DNA from 2 places in the Bradyrhizobium sp. KBS0727 genome. Region 2 is predicted to be linked to the other one. Evidence: predicted binding sites of a transcription regulator. Region 2 holds the regulator's gene; the other holds the start of a gene.
What was found. The regulator LexA, encoded in region 2, represses DNA repair genes until DNA is damaged. The targets are predictions, from matches to a motif close to TGTTCNNNNTGTGTTCNG.

Region 1: FFI89_RS08080 (PA0069 family radical SAM protein) is a predicted target of LexA. The motif match lies at 2,726-2,743, and genes of this name have one in related genera.

The regions. Positions count from the first base shown of each region.
Region 1 is NZ_CP042176.1:1,752,918-1,760,178, reverse strand. Features, by position in the region: gene FFI89_RS08090 (ribonuclease HII) at 136-885, opposite strand; gene FFI89_RS08085 (VOC family protein) at 960-1,409, opposite strand; gene FFI89_RS08080 (PA0069 family radical SAM protein) at 1,544-2,704, opposite strand; gene FFI89_RS08075 (glycosyl transferase) at 2,897-3,469, shown strand; gene FFI89_RS08070 (helix-turn-helix domain-containing GNAT family N-acetyltransferase) at 3,621-4,550, shown strand; gene FFI89_RS34270 (RSP_7527 family protein) at 4,547-4,699, shown strand; gene moaB (molybdenum cofactor biosynthesis protein B) at 4,828-5,391, opposite strand; gene FFI89_RS08060 (neutral zinc metallopeptidase) at 5,512-6,447, opposite strand; gene FFI89_RS08055 (site-specific DNA-methyltransferase) at 6,701-7,261, shown strand, end outside.
Region 2 is NZ_CP042176.1:3,556,295-3,563,555, reverse strand. Features, by position in the region: gene FFI89_RS16440 (NADH:flavin oxidoreductase/NADH oxidase) at 141-1,313, opposite strand; gene FFI89_RS16435 (hypothetical protein) at 1,380-1,730, opposite strand; gene FFI89_RS16430 (HAD-IA family hydrolase) at 1,865-2,521, shown strand; gene glp (gephyrin-like molybdotransferase Glp) at 2,548-3,759, shown strand; gene lexA (transcriptional repressor LexA) at 3,963-4,676, shown strand; gene FFI89_RS16415 (hypothetical protein) at 4,910-5,338, shown strand; gene FFI89_RS16410 (hypothetical protein) at 5,397-5,624, shown strand; gene FFI89_RS16405 (ComEC/Rec2 family competence protein) at 5,634-7,261, opposite strand, start outside.

The DNA of each region.
Region 1 (7,261 bases), 1.8 Mb from region 2:
CCTGTCCGATGACATTTGATAGAGCGCAGCGGTCGCCGAGGCAACCATAGCGTTTTCGAGCGAAGCATGCCCTCGGACTTGATCCGTGGGTGGCCCCGGTTCGCGTCAAGAAAACGCGTCAGAAAAATAAAAGTCCTAAATGGCTACCGAGGCTTCGGTCACGATCTGCGTTTCGACCGTGAACAGGTCGCGCTCGATGACGACGGTCTGCGGCGCGTGCTTCTCGCGCGCCGCGACCACAGGCGCGAAGAAGCGGCGATGGTGGACGCTGGGGCCGAGCCGGTCCAGCGCCTCGCGATGTTCCGGCACCGCGTAGCCCTTGTGGGTCTCGAAACCGTAGCCGGGGCAATCCAGCGCCAGCGCGCACATCAGACGGTCACGTGTCACCTTGGCGATGATGGAGGCGGCGGCGATCGACATCACAATGCCGTCGCCACCGATCACGGCATCGCAGTCGCAGGCGACGTCGATCCGGTCGCGGCCGTCGACAAAGACATGTCTCGGGTTTTCAGGCAGCGCCTGCACGGCACGCGTCAGCGCCCACAGCGAGGCACGCAGGATATTGTCGCGGTCGATCCGCGCCGGCGAGGCAAAGGCGACCGCAAACGACGATGTCGCGCAGATCTCCTCGAACAATTCCTCGCGGCGCTCGGCGGTGAGCCGTTTGGAATCGTCGATTCCCTTTGGGATTCGCTTGGGATCCAGCACCACGGCGGCGGCCACCACGGGACCCGCCAGCGGCCCGCGCCCGGCCTCGTCGCAACCGGCCACCGGCCAGACCCCGCGCTTGATCAGCGCGCGCTCGCGGCGAAAGCTCGGCGGCGTCACCGCGATCACACCTTTGGCGGGCTTGGCGCTTATCTTTGAAGACTTGTCCCGAATCATGCCGGGATGGTGCGTAAGCGGGCGCCATGGCGCAACCGGGAACCGGACGAAATTCCCGCTATTCCATCGCAGGACTAGTCCGGCAGATGAACCCGCCGGTCGTCGCCGACCTCGATGCCCGGCGCGACCACGACCTCCCAGGGATGGTTGTCGGGATCGCCGAAATAGCCGGAGTAGCCGCCATAGTCGGTCTTGTGCGCCGCCTTCAGCAGCGAGGCGCCCTTCGAAATTGCGAAATCCAGCACCTGGTCGACCTCCTCGACCGAGCCGCAGTTCCAGGCCAGCGTCACCCCGCGAAAGGCTTTTGGCCGCGGCTCGTCCGGCAGCGTGACATCAGCTGCCAACTGATCCCACGGGAAAAGCCCGATCACCGTGCCGCCGGTATCGAAGAAGGCCACCGCCTCGCCGGTGGCGCGAAATTTACGCGCAAAACCCAGGGCTTCATAAAAGGCGATGCTGGCGCGCATGTCGCTGACGCCGAGCGTAACGACGGTGAAGCGCGGGATGGGTGGTTGGTTACTCATGTTATCCGTCTTACTTCCTCATCCGTCATTCCGGGGCGCGAAGCGAACCCGGAATCTCGAGATTCCCCGATGCGCAATTGCGCATCTGAGGTTCGATGCTTCGCATCGCCCCGGAATGACGAACAGTATCGTCGCTAAAACAAACTCAACTGCTGGCCGCTTCGCTTCGGCTTGATGAAATGATCGGTCGTCAGCTTCGAGCGGCGCTTGTTGAGACCGAGCTTCTCGCAGGCGACTTCGAACCGGCGTCCGATCATCCAGGCCATCGGGCCGGAGCCTTTCATCCGCGTGCCCCACTGCGAGTCATAGTCGCGGCCGCCGCGCATGTCGCGGATCAGGGTAAAGACGTGGCGATAACGGTCGGGATAGTTCGCCATCAGCCATTCGCGAAACAGGTCGCGCACTTCCAGCGGCAGCCGCAGCAATACGTAACTCGCTTCCTTGGCGCCGGCATGCGCCGCCGCATCGAGAATCCGCTCGATTTCGGAATCGTTCAGCGCGGGAATCACCGGCGCGACCATCACGGTCGCCGGAATGCCGGCGTCCGCCAGTTTCCGGATCGCCTCCAGCCGCTTCGGCGGCGTCGAGGCCCGCGGCTCCATGGTGCGCGCGAGTTTGGGATCGAGCGTCGTCACTGACAGCGCGACCTTGACCAAGTTGCGCTTGGCCATCCGCGAGAGAATATCGATGTCGCGCGTCACCAGCGCCGATTTGGTGACGATGCCGACCGGATGGCCGGCGCGCTCGAGCACTTCGAGAATGCCGCGCATGATTTTGTGCTCGCGCTCGATCGGCTGGTACGGGTCGGTGTTGGTCCCGATCGCGATCATGCGCGGTTCGTAACCGGGCGCCGCCAGTTCCTTCTCGAGCAGTTCGGGCGCATCGGGCTTGGCGACCAGCTTGGACTCGAAATCGAGCCCGGGCGACAGGCCGAGATAGGCATGGGTCGGCCGCGCGAAGCAGTAGACGCAGCCATGCTCGCAGCCGCGATACGGGTTGATCGAGCGGTCGAACCCGATATCGGGCGAGTCGTTGCGGGCGATCACCTTGCGCGAGGTGTCGATGGTAACGGTGGTCTTGAACGGCGGCAGATCGTCGAGGCTTTGCCAGCCGTCATCGAAGGCGACCCGCGCCTCGGCCTCGAACCGGCCAGAGTCGTTGGACTGGGCGCCGCGGCCGCGCCGCCGCTCGCGCTCGATGGCGACCGCGAGTTCGGGAAAAGGAGTCGCACCCGCCGGTTCGGAGGGCGCCGTGACCGGCGGGTGCTTGAGGGCATGAGAGGATGCTCGGCTCATGATCCGTACATAGCACGCCTTGAGAACAAATCAAGAACATGAATCGCAACGATCCACACCGCGCGCGAAAAAAGCTGATTGACCCACAGTTAGCGGCTGCCGCAAAAAACTGCACTACGGTGGCTGTTTTGAATGTGACAAGGTGATAACAGTGCAGCGTTTTTCACCGTTTGAGCCACCGAAGCCTCATTCATGCTGAGCGTCATCATTCCGACCGAAGGCGTCGAACAGACCGCCGTCGCCACCTTGGCGGCGCTGGTGCCGGGCGCCGCTGCCGGCATCATCCGCGAGGTGCTGCTGGTCGATCGCGCCGGAACCGGGGTCATCGAACGAGTCGCCGACGTGGCCGGCTGCCGTTTTCTGTCGTTTGAGGGAACCCGCGCCGCGGCGATGGCGGCGGGCGCGCGGAGTTCGCGCTCGCCCTGGCTGATGTTCCTGCACGCCGGCGCCGTGCTCGACAGTGGTTGGATCGAAGAGACCTCGCAGTTCATCCAGGGCGTCGCCAGCAGCGGCCGGCCCCGCGCCGGCGTCTTCCGCTACGCCCGTTCGCCCTATGCCGACACCGGCTTTCGCGACAGCCTGAAATTCGTCGCCCGCATGTTCGCCGGGCCGTCGGCGGAACAGGGGCTCCTGATCGCGCGCGACCATTACGACCGGCTTGGCGGCTATCGGCCGGACTCCCGCCGTTCCGAGGCGCGGCTGCTGCGCCAGCTCGGCCGCTCCGCGCGCACCACCCTGCGCAGCCGGATCATGGTGGTGGCCTGAACCATCCGCTAGACGATCCTTGGCCTGCGACGAGGGCCGGACACAAAATCGCTAAAACAACCCCATGCAAAGTAGGACGGGAACCGGTTCGTGCGGAAATACTTGCCAAAGTCAAACAATTAATTGATAATGGCAACTATCGAGGTGCGCCATGTCCCAGACGGATTCCGATCACCAGGTCGCGGCGGTTCGCGCCTTCAACCGCTTCTATACCCGCAAGCTCGGCGTGCTCGACCAACAACTGCTGAAGAGCCCGTATTCGCTGAGCGAGGCGCGGGTGCTGTACGAACTCGCCCATCGCGAAGATCTGTCCGCCAAGGAAATCGGCAACGAGCTGGGCCTCGACGCCGGCTACCTCAGCCGGATCGTCCAGAATTTCGACGAGAACGGCCTGATCACGCGCAAGCCGCTGCCGACGGATCGCCGGCAATACCGGCTCGGCCTGACCGCCAAGGGCCGGCAGGCCTTTGCCAGGCTCGAGCGCAGTTCGCAGGAAGATGTCGGCGCGATGCTGGCAGCCCTACCGGCAAGCGGCAGCCAAAAGCTGATCGGCGCCATGGCCGTGATCGAACGGCTGCTCGGCGCGCCGGATGCCCCGCCGCCGGCAGCCATCCTGCGCGGCCCCCGCCCCGGCGACATGGGATGGGTGGTGCAGAGCCACGGCGCGCTCTACGCCAGCGAATACGGCTTCGATTCCTCGTTCGAGGGCCTGGTCGCGGAGATCACCGCGAAATTCCTCGCCTCGTTCGACGCGTCGCGGGAACGCTGCTGGATCGCCGACATCGATGGCGCGCAGGTCGGCTCGGTATTTCTGGTGCGGCATAGCGACGATGTCGCGAAAATTCGCCTGCTGCTGGTCGATCCGGCCGGACGCGGACAGCGATTGGGCCAGCGGCTGGTCGCCGAGTGCATCGCGTTCGCGAAGGCCTGCGGCTATCGCAAGATCACCTTGTGGACCCAGAGCATTTTGCTCGCCGCCCGCAAGATCTATCAGGATGCCGGCTTCGTGCTGGTCGCGAGCGAGGCGAACCGCAGTTTCGGTCAAAGCCTGGTCAGCGAAACCTGGGAGCTGGAGCTGTGAAGCCGGGGCGCCGCGACACATCATCGCGGCGCATCACGCCGGATCTGATCGCGTTCTACACGAAACGCGCGCACGAATTGCGGGCGGAATATTATCGCAATATGTGGCGCGCGATCTGGGATCTGCTGACCGGCATCGGCCGGCGCTAACAGTCAGTTGTAACCACCGTCATTCCGGGGCGATGCGCAGCATCGAACCTCAGATGCGCAATTGCGCATCGGGGAATCTCGAGATTCCGGGTTCGCGCCAAATGGCGCGCCCCGGAATGACAGCGGAATCAAGCCGAGGCGCCCTTCGCCTTCGGCCGCCGCAGATGCTCATCCAGCCGCGGCATGATCTCGACGAAATTGCAGGGGCGCGTGCGGTAATCGAGCTGGGCAGCGAGGATGCCATCCCAGCCGTCACGGCAGGCGCCTGGCGATCCCGGCAGGCAGAATATGAAGGTCGCGCCGGCGACGCCGGCGGTGGCGCGGCTCTGGATCGTCGAGGTGCCGATCTTGGCGTGGCTCAGCATGTGAAAGGCGATGGAAAAACCATCCATCCGCTTTTCGAACAAGGGCTCGATCGCCTCCGGCGTGACGTCGCGGCCGGTAAAGCCGGTGCCGCCAGTCGTGATGATGGCGTCGACGCTGGGATCGGCGATCCATCGCCGGATCACGACCCGGATCGCGTCGACATCGTCGACGATGATCTCGCGCGCCGCGAGATGATGACCGGCCGCCGTCAGCCGGTCCGCCAGCGTAGCGCCGGATTTGTCATCGGCCAGCGAACGCGTGTCGGAAATCGTCAGCACCGCGATATTGAGCGGGACGAATTGCTTGGTTTCGTTGGTGGAGGACATTGGCCGTTCTCTTCGTCATGCCCGGGCTTGTCCCGGGCATCCACGCATTCAAACTGTCTCAGAAGTATAGACGTGGATGGCCGGGACAAGCCCGGCCATGACGATCGATACTTTTACTGGCTACAACGCGCCCGCACCGAACGTGTTGCAGGCCTGCACCGTGCCCTGCTGATAGCCGGTCATGAACCATTGCTTGCGCTGCGCGGCGGAGCCGTGGGTGAAGGAATCCGGCACCACCCTGCCCGTCGCCTGCCGCTGCAGCGTGTCGTCGCCGATCGCGCTCGCCGTGGTCAGCGCCGCGTCGATATCGCCGGCTTCGAGGAAGCCCGGACGTTTCTTCTCTTCGCGGTTGACCCAGACACCGGACAGGCAATCGGCCTGCAGCTCGACCTTGACCTGCAGCGCGTTGGCCTCGGCCTTGCTGCCGGCCTGCTGCTGCAGCCGCGTCACCCGCGGCAGGATGCCGAGCAGGTTCTGGATGTGATGCCCGGCTTCATGCGCGATGATATAGGCGGCGGTGAATTTACAAGCGTTGCCCGAGCAGCCGCGGAAGCGCGTCTCGACCTCGCGGAAGAAATTGGTGTCGAGGAAGATCTGCTTGTCCGGCGGGCAGTAGAACGGCCCCATCGCCGACTGCGCCATGCCGCAGCGTCCGCCATTGGTGGCGTTGCGGAACAGCACGATGCGCGGACCGGAATAGGATTGCCCGCTGGCCTGGAAAATCTCGCTCCAGCGATCGTCGATCTCGCCGAGCACGCCGGAGATCATGCTGCCCATCTCGTCCTTCGGCGCGCCGGTCTTGGCCGGCCCCGAGCGACGGTCGGTCTGGTAGGTCGGCGCCTGGTTGCCGCCGGTGAGGATTTCAGCGCCGCCGATCAGGATGCGCGGGTCGATGCCGAAGGCATAGCCGACCAGGCCGAGCACGATGATGGTACCGATGCCGAGCCCGCCGCCGCCCATCGGAAGACCGAAACCGCCACCGCCACCCATTCCGCCGCCGCTATCGTCGCGACGGTCATCGATATCGTCGCTGCGGCGAAAATCATCGTAACGCATGGCGGTATTTCCTCATCCCGGCTGGTGGCACAGATACCCAACGCAGCAGTCACGTAAAATTTCCATCCCGTTAATCAATAACCCGCCCGGCAATTATTGCCTAGTCCGCATAAGCGGCAATCTCTTCTCGGCAAATCTCGCTCGGTAGTATGACGGGTTAAGTCGATTTTTACTTTGCCCGGTCAATGTATCGCCAGTCGGTTGTTTAGTCCCGCGTCGCCGACAGCGTCGCCTGAGTCAGAGTAGTTGAGTCATGGTTGTGTCGCGTCGCGGGGCGTCTGCAAGGGCGCCCCGCACTAAATTCGAGTTCGATTCCAGCGCTCGCATCGTCGTCGGCGATTGCGTCGCCGAGATGTCGAAGCTTCCGGCTGGCTCGGTCGATCTGGTGTTCGCAGATCCGCCGTACAATCTGCAGCTCAAAGGCGATCTCAAGCGCCCTGACGAATCTCATGTCGATGCCGTCAACAACGACTGGGACAAGTTCTCGTCCTTTGCCGCCTATGACGATTTCACCCGCGCCTGGCTCCTAGCCTGCCGCCGGATCATGAAACCGTCGGCCACCTTGTGGGTGATCGGCTCCTACCACAACATTTTCCGCGTCGGCGCCATCATGCAGGACCTCGGCTTCTGGGTTCTCAATGACATTGTGTGGCGCAAGACCAATCCGATGCCGAACTTCCGCGGCCGCCGCTTCACCAATGCCCACGAGACCATGATCTGGGCGGCGCGCGACGAAAAGGCCAAGGGCTATACCTTCAACTACGAAGCGTTGAAGGCCGCCAACGAGGACGTGCAGGCGCGTTCGGACTGGCTG
Region 2 (7,261 bases):
GTCCTGACCCGGCAGGCGGACCACACAACGTCATTTTGGTCGGATCAAGGCCATGACCTTACCGGGTCATTACGGTGGCTTTCGGTGGGCATTGTTCGGGAAGGCTTTTTTGGAATGCCTAGCCTCCAGAATGCATCTTTTCACGTCGCCTTGCCCGACTCCTGAAGCCCGCTCTGCCAGGTCGAGGGCTGGGTTCCAAAACCGCGCTTGGCCCGGGTTCCCAGCCAATAGCCGAACTGCGGCGGCACATGGCGGAAAGGCCCGTCGACGCCGAGCTTCAGGGCGGCATCCATCGGCCAGTTCGGATTGTTGAGGATTTCGCGCCCCACAGCGATCAGGTCGGCCTGCTTGTCGCGCAGTATCTGCTCAGCCTGATCGCCATGGATGATGAGGCCGACCGCCATGGTCATGATATCGGCGTGGCGCTTGACGTATTCCGACAATGGAACCTGGTAGCTGTACTTGATTTCCTTGCCCAGGATCGGGGCCATCTCGGTGATGCCGCCGGATGAGCAGTCGATCACGTCGACGCCCTTGGCCTTGAGGATTTTCGCCAGCCGCGCGCTCTGTTCCGGCCCCCAGCCGGCATTGTCCTCGACCGAGAGGCGGGCGAACAACGGCTTGTGATCGGGCCAGTGCGTCCGCACCGCTTCGGTGATTTCGGTGATGAAGCGCATCCGGTTGGCTTCGGAACCGCCATATTCGTCGCTGCGCTGGTTGGATCGCTCCGATAGGAACTGGTGCACGAGATAGCCGTGAGCGCCGTGCAGCTCCAGCACGTCGAAGCCGGCCTCATGGGCACGGCGCGCCGCGTGGCCCCAGGCCTGCACCAGATCCTTGACCTCGTGGCGTTCCAGCGCCTTCGGCACCGGCCATTTCTCGCTATGGGCGATCGCGCTCGGCGCCACCGGCGACCAGACGTCCCAATCCTCGATCTCAGGGGAACGCTGCAGCGGCCGGTCGCCTTCCCACGGGCGCGTCGCACGCGCCTTGCGGCCGGAATGGCCGAGCTGGATGCCGGCAACCGAGTTCTGCTGCTTGATGAACTTGGCGAGACGGCTGAGCGGCTCGACAAAGGCATCATCCCAGATGCCGAGGTCGCCGACGGTGCCGCAGCCGCGCCGCTCGACCTTGGTCGATTCCACCACCACGAGGCCAGCGCCGCCGGCGGCGAACTTGCCGGCGTTCATCAGGTGCCAGTCGGTCGGAAAGCCCTTCACCGCCGAATACTGGTGCATCGGCGGCACCACGATGCGGTTGCGCAACTCGACGCCGCGGATCGACATCGGGGAAAACAGCAGCGTGTCCGACATTTCGGCGTTTCCTCCTGGCCGGACCCTGATTGTCCGGGCATCGCGCCGGCGGGTCTCTTGGTGTTTCTATTGCTTGGCGGCGCTGTCGGTCTTGGTGTCGTTCTTCGTGTCGTTCTTGGCCTTCGGCTTCGGCGACGCGGTCTTGGTAGCGGCCTTCGGGGGGGAGTTGTCGCCACGCGCGATTCCCCAGGGGTCCGCGCTCTTTTGCTCCGGAATATTGCCCAGCGACCGTTCGTAGGCCTTCTGGGCTTCTTTTTCGGCTGCCTTTTCGCTTGGCGTCTTATCCTTGTCCGTCTCCCCGTATTTTGGAATGCTCTTGCTCTGCGCCGAGGCCGGCAAATCCATGGCGACTGCCAACAACGCGATCAACGCGACCAGGCCCAAAACCCGGCTGAAGACTCGGCTCAAGATTGTCATACGACCACTCCCAAAAACTTTCCCAACGCTTAGCACAGCTCGCGCACCGGCTTAAGCGCTGGATTGCATGACCGGACATTGTGACATAACGGCGAGCCATTGCCCGGACCTGTCCGGTTTTGTAAACGACGGCCATGACCACCCCGCTCACCCAGACCCGGCTTGCCCAAGGATCCGCCGACGTCCTGCTGTTCGATATCGGGCGCGTCGTACTCGACCTCGATTTCAGCAAGGTCATGACCAGCTGGGCCGGTCATGCCGGCTGCACGCCGGCCGAGCTCGCCAACCGCTTTGTCGTCGACGACAGTTTCAAGCACCATGAGGTCGGCAGGATCGACGACGCAGCGTTCTTCCACAACCTGCGCACGTCGCTCGGCATCGGCATCACCGACGACCAGTTTCTCGACGGCTGGAATGCGATCTTCGCCGGCGAGATGCCGGGCATCGCACCGCTGTTGGCAAACGCCGCCAAGCGGATGCCGCTTTACGCCTTCTCCAATACCAATCCGGCCCATGTCGCGCACTTCTTGCAGGCGTATTCCGACGTGCTCGGTCACTTCCGCGAGATATTTCTGTCCTCGACCATCGGCTTGAGAAAACCCGACGCCGCAGCCTATGATCATGTGGTAAAGGCGATCGGCGTGCCGGCGTCGCGAGTTCTGTTCTTCGACGACGTCGCCGCCAACATCGAGGGCGCGCGGGCGCGCGGCCTGGCTGCTGTCCACGTGACATCGACGGATGACGTGGCAAAGGCACTCACCGCACTCGGGATTACCGCACCCGGGACTTGAGTCTGGAATTTGAGGGAGTTTCGCCCGTGGCCTTGATGCCGGTTGCCGACGCGCTTGCCGCCATTCTCGCGGGCGCGGACCCGTTGCCGGAGGAAATGGCCGCGCTCGATACCGCCTGGCATCGCGTGCTGGCGCGCGACGTCGCCGCGCGCCGCACCCAGCCGCCGCAGGCAATGTCGGCGATGGACGGCTATGCGGTCCGCGCGGCCGACGCCGGTAACCTCACCGCGCGGCTGAAGGTGATCGGCGAGGTTGCGGCCGGGCGGCCGTTCGGGCGCAAGGTTGGCGCCGCCGAAGCGGTGCGGATCTTCACCGGCGGTGTCGTCCCCGACGGCGCCGATGCCGTCATCATCCAGGAAGACACCAACGTCCAGGGCGATCACATCACCATCACCGAGACCGCCGTCGCCGGGCGCCACATCCGCCCCGCCGGGGTAGATTTCCGCGAGGGCGACGTCTTGCTGGCGCGCGGCAGCCGCCTCACCGACCGCGATCTGTCGCTCGCCGCCGGCATGAACTATCCGGAGCTTTCGGTGCGCCGCCGCCCGAAGGTCGCGGTACTCGCCACCGGCGACGAGCTGGTGATGCCGGGTGCGACGCCTGGCCCGGGCCAGATCGTTTATTCCAACGGCTACGCCTTGCGCGCGCTGGCGCGGGCCGAGGGCGCCGAGACCATCGACCTCGGGATTGCCGCCGACACGGTGGCCGCTACCACGCAAGGCATCCGCCGCGCCCGCGATTCCGGCGCCGACATCCTGATCACCACGGGCGGGGCTTCGGTCGGCGACCACGACCTGGTCAAGCCGTCGCTGGAGGCCGAGGGCGTCACCATGGCGTTCTGGCGGATCGCGATGCGGCCCGGCAAGCCGATGATGCACGGACGGCTCGGCGGGATGCGGGTGATCGGCCTGCCCGGCAATCCGGTCTCGTCCTATGTCTGCGGGTTCCTGTTTCTGGTGCCGTTGATTCGGGCGCTCTCGGGCCGCAACAGCATCCATCACGCGCGCGAGACCGCCCTGCTCGGCCGCGATCTCGCCGCCAACGACCAGCGCGAAGACTATCTGCGCGCCCGGCTCGAGGAGCGCGCCGACGGCACGCTGACGGCGATGCCCGTCAATCATCAGGATTCCTCGCTGCTTGGAAATCTCGCTGCGGCACGGGCACTTTTGATACGTCCGCCGTTTGCCGCCGCCGCCCCGAAAGGGACGCCTTGCACGTTCTTGCGGCTGCCGGAGTGACGCCCCGAGCGACACCTGCTGCCAAAACCCTGATCGCATTCACCGGAAATTAAGTGGTTGCGGAACACATATCGAACATATAGTGTTCGTTCATGATTTGTTTCGAGAACTAGTGTCTACAAACGAGAGTTTCGGAACTCTCGGCGATCTGGGCCTGAGGTTTCGAAACCGGACGAATACCGCCAACCGGGGGAATGCTCGCGATGCTTACGCGCAAACAGTATGAACTTCTGCGTTTCATCAACGAACGGCTGAAGGAGGCCGGGGTGCCGCCCTCCTTCGACGAAATGAAGGACGCACTCGACCTGCGTTCGAAATCCGGCATCCACCGTCTCATCACCGCATTGGAAGAGCGCGGCTTCATCCGCCGCCTGCCCAACCGCGCCCGGGCCATCGAGGTCATCAAGCTTCCGGAGATTACCGGCGGTGGTAACAACGGCAACGGTCGCCGCGGCTTCACGCCGAGCGTCATCGAGGGCACGCTGGGCAAGGTCCGCGCCACCGGCGCCTCGGCCGCCGAGGATGACGGCAACCGCCCGGTCGCCGTCCCCGTGATGGGCCGGATCGCCGCCGGTACACCGATCGAGGCGCTGCAGACCCGCAGCCACACCATCAGCGTGCCGCCCGACATGCTCGGAAGCGGCGAACATTACGCGCTCGAAGTGCGCGGCGACTCGATGGTCGACGCCGGCATTCTCGACGGCGACATGGCGCTGATCCAGCGCAACGAGACCGCCGACACCGGCGACATCGTGGTGGCCCTGATCGACGAGGAGGAAGCAACCCTGAAGCGCTTCCGCCGCCGCGGCGCCTCGATCGCCCTCGAGCCCGCCAACGCTTCCTACGAGGTCCGCATCCTGCCGCCGAACCGGGTCCGGATTCAGGGCAAGCTGATCGGGCTGTACCGGAAGTACTGATCGGCTCCCGGCAGCCGCCAGCCGCGACATCGAACACAGCCCCGGCCGTCGGCCGGGGTTTTTTGTTGCGCATTTGGAACCAACGCGCGCTAGCGCGTTTGTGATAAAGGCACCGGCGCAGAGTCGCAGAATTGCCCCGAAAGCGGAGGAGACTCAGCGCCAATGTCCACTCTGATAGAGGCCTGTGCCTCCCACAGACACGGGTTAGCTATCTCAATCGAGGGAGCCATCCGATGTGTGACTACAGTCTGCACGCCGTGGCATCGCGCCCCGCCAAGGTCGGAGAGACGCTGATCACCACCACCTTCCGCGGCACGTCGACCCGCGGCTTTGCATCCGAAAACGAACCTGCGGTAGCGGTCTGCATGCTTCCCGGCACCGAGCTCGCCTTCGCGCAGGAGGTCAAATACGATAACCGCTGGATCTGGACGCGCACGCTCGACTGGCGGGTCTGCAAGTTCAACCAGATCGCGCCTGATGTGCCCGATCGTCATCACGACGCGATCGAATTTCCGGACGGAAGCCGTGTGCTGGTGACGCAGCTCTGCGAAGGCCAGCGCGTCAGCGTGCTACAATTGCCGGTGCAACAGCCGGCGGTAGAACGCGCGCCCGCTGCGAGCGAAGTGACATCACCTTCAGCGACATCGATCTTTACCGGCTGATTTCTCGGGACTAGGCTCCGCCGGCAACCGTCGGCGGAGCCCGGTATCGGGGCTGATCATGGTCAACAAGGTCACGTGGCAAAAGGCTGGTCGTGTCACCGAGCCCGGCCGCTACATGTTCCGGTTCGGCTGGCTCACGGTGAGCGCGGACGATCTCGCGATCTGGCAGCAGTTTCCCGATGCGGCGTTTACGCTGGTCAACCTGCCCTCGGAGCCGGATGCGCCGGAGGAATTTCATCTCGGCGCGTTTGAGTTGCCGGCCTCCCCCGTACTCGACGAGCATTGACTTAGCGCCTCACTCTTCCGCCTGCAGGTCGGCGTCCGCCGGCGTCGCATCGACGGCGCGCGGCGACGGCTTGCGCGGCGCCAGCACGGCGCTGTCGGTCTCGCCATCCTCGGCGATCGCCTTGGACCAGGGACGATCGATCCCTCCGGGTTTGACGGCATCGACGACAAATCCGTCGCGGCCGCGCCGCAGCGCCAGCGCGCCCTGCCGGCGCAGGCGCTCGGTGTCGATCGCCGACGCGGCGCAGGCGGCCGGCGACTGCCTTGTGGTCACGATCAGCGCCGCGCGCTCGCAATCATCCGCCAGCGCCTCGGGCCGCAGCGCCCATGCGACCAGCGCGCCACCGGGCGATGCCGTCACGCAGCCGTTGTCGTCGCAGGAGACGCCCTCGCCGAGCGTGGCGTCGTCGGCGGTTCGCGCATCCGCGTCCGCCGCCAGCCACTCCCTGACCAGGAAGGCGTCTTTGGAGCCCTTTGCGGCCTGCATCAAATGCAGCCGGCCGTCCTGGCCGCGCACCCCGACATGGCGGCCATCGGCGGAAATCAGGATGTCGGGTTGCGGCACGCGCGCCGCCCACACCGCCGCGAACAGCATCAGCGCCACGCCGGACCAGCGCAACGGGGTCCGCAACAGGCCAAGCAGGATGATGCCGGCGCTGGCCGCGATCAACGGACCGATGCCGAACGCCGACACCCGGCCGACCGCGCCGGGCAGGCCCGCGACCCATTGCGTGACCCAGATCATCCAGTCGATGCCGAGCCCCATCAGCCACCAGAAAAACCCGTCGAAGCCGAACGGCATCGCCGCGAGGCCGAGCAGCCCCGCCGGCATCACCACTGCCGAGACCACCGGCATCGCCGCAAGATTGGCCAGCACGCCGTAGGGCGTGATGCGGTGAAAGTGAAACGCCGCGTACGGCGTGGTCGCCAGCCCCGCCACCAGCGAGGCCAGCAACAGCACCATGATCTCACGTCCGCCCCACAGCGCCACGCGCGCGGTGGCGGAATGATCTGCCGTCGCGAACAGGCGCGGCATGCCGATCTGCACCAGCGCGACCAAACCTAAGGTCGCCGCAAACGACATCTGAAAACTCGGATGCACCAGGGCTTCCGGCGCGATCGCGAGCACGATCATGGCCGCGACCGCCAGCGTGCGGAAGGTGACGGCGCGGCGGTCGACCATGACCGCGATCAGCACCACCGCGGTCATGAAGAACGAGCGTTGCGTCGCGACCTCGGCGCCCGACAGCAGCAGATAGAAGGCGGCAGCCACCAGTGCCGCCGCCGCCGACCATTTCTTGATCGGATAGGCCGCGGTCAGTGCCGGAAACAGCGCCAGCAGCGCCCGCACCGCAAAGAACACCACGCCGGCGACAACCGCCATGTGGTAGCCCGAGATCGACAGCACGTGGCCGAGGCCGGAGATGAACATCGCATCGTTGACCGGCGTCGTGATCGCGTCGCGGCGCCCGGTCAGAAGCGCGGTCGCGATCGCGCGCCGGTCGCCGTCGAGCACGGTGCGGATCCGCGCATCGATCGCATCGCGTAGATTCTGCATCACCGCCGAATAGCGCAACGCCAGCCCGCCCGCCGCCGGCGGCTCCGCGGTCCTGATCGCTCCCATCGCGAAGCCGGAAG